Regions from separate parts of the Hymenobacter oligotrophus genome, predicted to be linked through region 3. Evidence: riboswitches for the same ligand, from Rfam matches in the RefSeq annotation. Region 3 holds a riboswitch; each other region holds the start of a gene.
The links. A riboswitch is a leader RNA that binds a small molecule or an ion and turns the genes downstream of it on or off. The one in region 3 is predicted to bind S-adenosylmethionine.

Region 1: linked by a shared signal. The riboswitch ahead of D3Y59_RS06255 (amino acid permease) and the one ahead of D3Y59_RS10640 (O-acetylhomoserine aminocarboxypropyltransferase/cysteine synthase family protein) in region 3 are both predicted to bind S-adenosylmethionine.
Region 2: linked by a shared signal. The riboswitch ahead of D3Y59_RS15340 (phosphoadenylyl-sulfate reductase) and the one ahead of D3Y59_RS10640 (O-acetylhomoserine aminocarboxypropyltransferase/cysteine synthase family protein) in region 3 are both predicted to bind S-adenosylmethionine.

What each region holds. Positions count from the first base shown of each region.
Region 1 covers NZ_CP032317.1:1,480,325-1,482,581, reverse strand. Annotated here, with positions in the region: gene D3Y59_RS06260 (EcsC family protein) at 39-761, shown strand; SAM riboswitch class I at 855-947, shown strand; gene D3Y59_RS06255 (amino acid permease) at 1,283-2,257, shown strand, end outside.
Region 2 covers NZ_CP032317.1:3,565,140-3,567,396, reverse strand. Annotated here, with positions in the region: gene D3Y59_RS15345 (TonB-dependent receptor) at 1-166, opposite strand, end outside; SAM riboswitch class I at 493-605, shown strand; gene D3Y59_RS15340 (phosphoadenylyl-sulfate reductase) at 862-1,659, shown strand; gene cysD (sulfate adenylyltransferase subunit CysD) at 1,791-2,257, shown strand, end outside.
Region 3 covers NZ_CP032317.1:2,480,230-2,482,486, reverse strand. Annotated here, with positions in the region: gene D3Y59_RS10640 (O-acetylhomoserine aminocarboxypropyltransferase/cysteine synthase family protein) at 1-938, opposite strand, end outside; SAM riboswitch class I at 1,315-1,425, opposite strand; gene D3Y59_RS10635 (LysM peptidoglycan-binding domain-containing protein) at 1,666-1,974, opposite strand; gene D3Y59_RS10630 (lipocalin family protein) at 2,184-2,257, shown strand, end outside.

The DNA of each region.
Region 1 (2,257 bases), 1.0 Mb from region 3:
TGGGTACCCGCGGCTGCGTAATCCAAGCCACTCGCCCCATGACCCCCGACGAACAGCAAGCCTACCAAGAGCTTCGCGCGTGGCAGCAGCGCATGCAGCGGCCGCCCTCGGCCCTCAACCGCTTTGCGCGCCACGTGCAAACCCGCCTGAACGCGTTGCTGCCCGAGCGTGTGCACCAAGCACTCACCACGGCTATCAAGCAAATGGTGCGCGGCGTGCTGTTCGGCTCGATGCACACCACGCGGCAACCCCTGCAACACGCGGCCTTGGCCCAGCGCGAGGCCGCGGTGCGCCAGCGCATCAAGTACTACCGCAACACCGCCGCCGCCGAGGGTGCCGTTACCGGGGCGGGCGGGTTTTTGCTGAGCCTGGCCGATTTTCCGCTGCTGCTCGGCATCAAGCTTAAACTGCTTTTCGACATTGCCGCACTTTACGGCCACGACGTGCGCGACTACACCGAGCGCCTGTTCTTGTTGCACGTGTTTCAGCTAACCTTCAGCAGCCAGCAAACCCGCAACGAGGTGTACCAGCGCTTGGCCAACTGGGAGGCCTACCGCCAAACCCTGCCCGCCGATGTCAACGCCTTCGACTGGCGCACCTTTCAGCAAGAATACCGCGACTACATCGACCTGGCCAAGCTGGCCCAATTGCTGCCCGTGGTGGGGGCAGCCGTGGGCCTGCTCGCCAACTACCGCCTGCTCGAGCAGCTCGGCGACACGGCCATGAGCTGCTACCGCATGCGTCGGCTGCCGGCCTCCTGAGCGGCGCCAAGCACCTAGGCGCACCGGGGCGTTTGCACAATCGGCGGTTTGCAGGCTACCTTTGCCCCATCAATTCTTTGCTCTGAAGGATTGTTTTTATACAGAGGCGTGGAGAGACAGGCTCCCTGAAGCGCCGGCAACCCTCCGGATCATCCGGAACGGTGCCAATTCCTGACCATATAAAAACAAGTAGCTGTGGGCTTTTTCTGCCACTTCCCCGTTTCTGGTCTCCACCGTGCTTCTGCACCTCGCTTGCTAAACCGCGCTGCTTTGGCTGCGCATGGGCTTGGCTGCGCATGTTGCTGTTGTTGTTGAGGCCAGCCGGCGCGGCCAGGCCGAGCTGCCACGCCTAAGCGCCAGTGCAGCTACCTAGGGCTTGCTTGACGCCGCGCCCACCCGTTGCGGTAACCATTTTCCTATTTGCCGGTCGGCTGCCCGCCCAGCTGCATTAAGCAAGGGCAGGAGCAGCGCCACGGCGCATTTTCGTTCGCACGTGCAGCAGCGCGTGCACCAACCATTGTATGCTTAAAAAATCATTGGAGCTGCTGCGGCAAGAAGCCGCAGAGAGCGGCACGCACACGCTTAAGCGCAGCCTAGGTCCGTTCAACCTCATTGCCATTGGGGTAGGGGTAATTATTGGGGCGGGCTTGTTCTCGCTCACGGGCATTGCTGCCGCCAACCACACCGGCCCGGCCATCACGTTGTCGTTTGTAATTGCTGCCATCGGGTGTGCCTTTTCGGCCTTGTGCTACGCCGAGTTTGCCTCCATGGTGCCGGTGGCCGGCTCGGCCTACACCTACTCCTACGCCACCATGGGCGAGCTATTTGCCTGGATTATCGGCTGGGATTTGGTGCTGGAGTACTCCGTGGGCGCCGCTACCGTGGCCATTAGCTGGTCGAACTACCTGGGCAAGTTCCTCAGCAAGTACGGCCTCCACGTGCCGCCGCAGCTCATGATGTCGCCGTGGGAAACGGCTACCCTGGCCGATGGCAGCACCGTGAGCGGCTTGGTTAACCTACCCGCCGTGCTCATTGTGCTGGCCATTACGGCCATTATTGCGCGCGGCACGCAGGGCTCGGCGTGGTTTAATGCCATTGTGGTGGCCCTTAAGGTGTCGGTGGTGCTGGTGTTCATTGCTCTGGGTTGGCAGTACATCGACCCGGCCAACTACCACCCGTACATTCCGGCCAACACGGGCACCTTCGGCGAGTTTGGCTGGAGCGGCATTTTGCGCGGGGCGGGCGTGGTTTTCTTCGTGTTCATCGGCTTCGATATTGTGGCTACCATGGCGCAAGAAGCCAAGAACCCGCAGCGCAACATGCCCATCGGCATCATTGGCTCGCTGCTGGTGTGCACGGTGCTGTTCGTGCTGTTCGGCTACGTTATGACGGGCCTCGCCAACTTCACCGTGTTTAAGAACAGCGCCGCGCCGGTGGCCATTGCCATCGAAAAAACACCCTACGGCTGGCTAAGCACGGCCATCATCGGGGCCATT
Region 2 (2,257 bases), 1.1 Mb from region 3:
ACCGGGTGTCGCGGCCCGAGGCATAACGCAGCCCGCCCGCGGTTAGCGCCAGGTGGTTGGTAGCTGCCCAAGCCCCTTGCACTTCGGTGCCGTTGAGGCCGGTGCTGCCGCGCAGTTCCGCGGCTCCCTTCGCGCCCAGCACTGGCACATTGGCCGAATGCGGCATCAGGGCCGGGGCGCACCCGCCCAAGCCGCTTACCAGCGCTGCCGTAGCAACCGCAAAACAACTTACACGCACCCACATGCGCCCAGGAGCTACGCGCCAGTGCAATGGTTGCAGGCTACCTGAAATAAAACGGCGCCAATCTTTTACCAAGCAGCAAAATACCTGTCACAAACAGCCCAGTATTTGCTATCGACATTTCGTTTTTGAATAACAATTAACGCTGCAAACGATTGCTGCAGTAGCTAGATGATATTAGTTGAAAAGAATAATTTGGAAATACAAAAATTGCTTACCTACCTTTGCTTCATCAATTCTTCCCAGGATTGTTTTTATACAGAGGCGTGGAGAGAAAGGCTCCGTGAAGCGCCGGCAACCACGGGAAAGTCCCGAACGGTGCCAACCGAAAGGTCAGCGTAGCTAATTCCTGACCATATAAAAACAACGCACGCCGTGAACCTCATCATCACACCCCGCGCTACCGCCGCTGCCCCGCAGCAGGGCCTTTTCGGCTCCAACAGCCTGTGCTGTTGTTGCATGCCGATGCGCCGCGCGTGTTGTTGAGGTTTTCGCACCCTCCCTGCCCGCTTGCTGGAACGCCAACACCTAGGCTCCTACCGCCGGAGCATGCCCTAGGTCCGTTTGGCTTGGCCGCTTGAGCTTCGTTCGCCGCCTATTCCTCCAGCACCCCTCTCTTCTTGTCTTATCAGATCTGCTTTGCCTTGGGCAAACAGGTCGTAGCCCTGCTGCGCATGTCGACGTTAATCGATGCTCAGGTGGCGCAAATTCGTCAGCAATTAATTGGTGCTGATGCGTTGGATACGCTGCGCCTAATTGCAACTGAATTTGCTGGCAAAGCCGCTTTTTCTACCTCTTTCGGATTGGAAGATCAGGTAATTACGCACCTAATTTTTGCCCACGATTTACCCATCGAAGTATTTACGCTCGACACGGGCCGGAATTTTCAGGAAACCTATGCTACCTGGAGCAAAACCGTGCTCAAATACGGCAAGCGCATCCGGGCATATTACCCCGAGCACGGGCAGGTAGCTGCCTTGGTAGAGCGCCAAGGCCCGAACGGGTTCTACGAAAGCGTAGACGCCCGCAAGGCCTGCTGCCACGTGCGCAAAGTGGAGCCGCTGAGCCGCGCGCTGGTTGGTAAAGAGGCTTGGGTTACCGGCATTCGGGCTGAGCAATCGGCCAACCGCACCGGCATGCAGGTGGCCGAATACGACGCCAGCTACCAGCTGCTGAAGGTGAACCCGCTGCTCGACTGGACTTGGGAGCAGACCTGGGCCTTCATCCGCGAGTACAGCATTCCGCACAACCCCCTGCACTTGCAAGGCTTTGTGAGCATTGGCTGCGCGCCGTGCACCCGGGCCGTGAAGCCCGGCGAAGACTTCCGGGCCGGCCGCTGGTGGTGGGAAGATCAGTCGGCGAAGGAGTGCGGCCTGCACGCCACTACGCCTCCTGAGCTGTCAACTGTCAGCCATTAGCAATCAGCTTACGACCTAGGTAGCTAATAGCTGAAAACGAACAGCTAAAAGCTGCCGGCCCACCGCATTCCCCGCACTTCCTAATCCTCCAAAATTCGGCTGCACAGGCCGAACAGGCACCGCCTTGCCTTATGCCAACGCTCCCTCGTTTAGACTACCTCGATCGGCTCGAAGCCGAAGCCATCCATATCCTGCGCGAAGTGGCCGGGCAGTTTCAGCGCCCCGCGCTGCTGTTCTCGGGCGGCAAAGACTCCATCGCGCTGGTGCGCCTCGCTGAGAAGGCTTTCCGGCCTGGCAAGTTTCCGTTCCCGCTGGTGCACATTGATACCGGCCACAACTTCCCAGAAGTACTTGCATTTCGCGACGCGCTGGCCGAGCGCCTAGGTGAGCAGCTGATTGTGCGCCGCGTGGAGGACACCATTCAGCAGCGCGGCCTGCGCGAGCCGGGCGGCAAGTTTCCGAGTCGCAATGCCCTGCAGACGTACACGCTGCTGGATACTATCGAGGAGTTTGGCTTTGATGCCTGCATCGGCGGCGCCCGCCGCGACGAGGAAAAGGCCCGCGCCAAGGAGCGCATCTTCTCGGTGCGCGACGAATT
Region 3 (2,257 bases):
TCGGCAATTTTTTGGGCGTTTTCCACGGTGCGGTCCACGCGCAGGCTCAGCGTTTCGAGGCCGATGAGCAGCTGCCAGGAGTTGAACGGGCTCTGCGACGGACCGAAGTCGCGCAGGCCTTCTACCCGGGCCCGGATGATAAAGGCAATGTTGCCGAAGGGGCCATTCTTGCCGAATACGTCGTTGAACACTAAGCCGTGGTAGCCTTCGCTCGGCTCCGTAAACTGCGGAAATTTGCCGTTGCCGAAATCGTACTTGCCACCATCCACAATCACGCCCCCGATAGAAGTGCCGTGCCCGCCAATCCATTTCGTGGCCGACTGCACCACAATGTGCGCGCCGTGCTCGAGCGGGCGGAACAAGTAGCCACCCGCCCCGAAGGTGTTATCCACAATCAGCGGAAGGTCATGCTTGTTGGCAATGGCCGCAATGGCTTCAAAATCCGGGATGTTGAAGCCAGGGTTGCCGATGGTTTCGAGGTACAGCGCCTTGGTGTTTTCGTCGATCAGGCGCTCAAAGCTCTCGAGGTTGTCGCCGTCGGCAAAGCGCACCTCGATACCTAGGCGCTTAAAGGCTACTTTGAATTGATTATAGGTGCCGCCGTACAGGAAGGAGGTCGACACGAAGTTGTCGCCGGCCTGTAGGATGTTGTTCAGGGCAATAAACTGCGCCGCCTGCCCCGACGAGGTAGCCAGTGCCGCCACACCGCCTTCGAGCGCCGCCACCCGCTGCTCGAACACGTCGGTGGTGGGGTTCATCAGGCGGGTATAAATGTTGCCAAACTCCTTTAGCGCAAACAAGTTGGCGCCGTGCTCAGCATTCTTGAATACGTAGGATGTAGTTTGAAACAGCGGCACTGCGCGGGCACCCGTGGTAGGGTCGGGTTGCTGGCCGGCGTGGAGTTGCAGGGTCTCGAAGTGCAGGTTTTGCTGGGACATGATGAGGCTGAGAAAGGGGGTTGTGGATTGCGAAATCGATGCGGAAAACCGGCCACGCCAAGCCCGAAGCCGCGTGCGCCGAAGTGGTGGCTAGCCGCAAGCCCAGTGAAAACCTAGGGTGCGACGAAGCCACGTGCCGCCGAGCAGGGGCGGCCAAAATGTAGAGTGGGAGGGGTAGGGGCGGGCTTTAAGCGCCCGCGGGGCTAACTACCAACAACAGCAACAACACACCGCTGCGGCAGCACGCATAGCTTGCGGCTGCATCATGGTCGCGGGGGCGGGGCGAACGGCTACAAGCATAGCTGTAGCGGGCGCCGCGGTAGCGCGGAACTGCGAAAGAGTGTGGTAGGGGTGCGGGTAGGTATCCATAGCACGCTATTTATTTGTCCCCTCGGTGGGGGCAGGACTTGGCACCTGCCGGCTTGTGCGTTGCCGGTGGTTGCCAGCGGGTCATCGAGCCTGTTCTCTCGCCGCTTCGGAATAAACCATGCTTCAAAAAACGCCGGGCCGTAAGCCGGGCTGGCACAAAGGTAGTACCGGTTGCCTAAAACGCAAATCCGGCAAAAAGTTTTTTCAGAGTGATGAAAACTGTAAGTCTAATAACTGAATGCTGATGTGTAATTCATTTGCAATCAGCAATTTGCTTTGTCTGATAGCGGGCCAAGTAGTCATAAAAAAACGCCTAGGGGTCGGACCTAGGCGTTGCAGTTCTGGGAGTAAGCTGGGCTTACAATTTGGGCAGCTTCAGCACCTGGCCCACCTCGATGTGGTCGGGGTTGGAGCCAATCGTCGACTTATTGGCGTCGTAAATCTGGTGCCACTTGGAGGCGTCGCCGTAATGCTTTTTGGCAATTTTCGAGAGCGAATCGCCGCTTACTACGGTATAGCTTTCGCCTTGCGCGGCGGCAGGTTGTGCTTGCTGAGCTTGTTGCGGATTGCCAAAGAAATCGGCCGCGCCGCCAGCTGGCTTTTGGGGTTGCGTAGGTTGTACGGGCTTTTTCTCGCCCTTATCGCTGAGGAAATCGAACAGTCCCATGGTTGTGAGGTCTAGGTAAGTAGGTGCGGAACAGAGCGTTGGGGCTTAAGTAAGCGCCCATTGGCTCGGCTTGGGTGTACGCACCCTGCCGCAGATAGTTGCGCGCTTAACCCTTTGCAGCAAGGCGCGTAAGTAACGGCGCAGCGCTTGCCAACTCGGCCGCGCGGCACCCGCCGAACTCTTCTGTTCTATTTCATTCCAGACACCCCATGACACGCGCATTTAACACACCACTCCACTACCTGGGCACTTTGCTGCTGATGCTAACGCTCGTAATGTATGC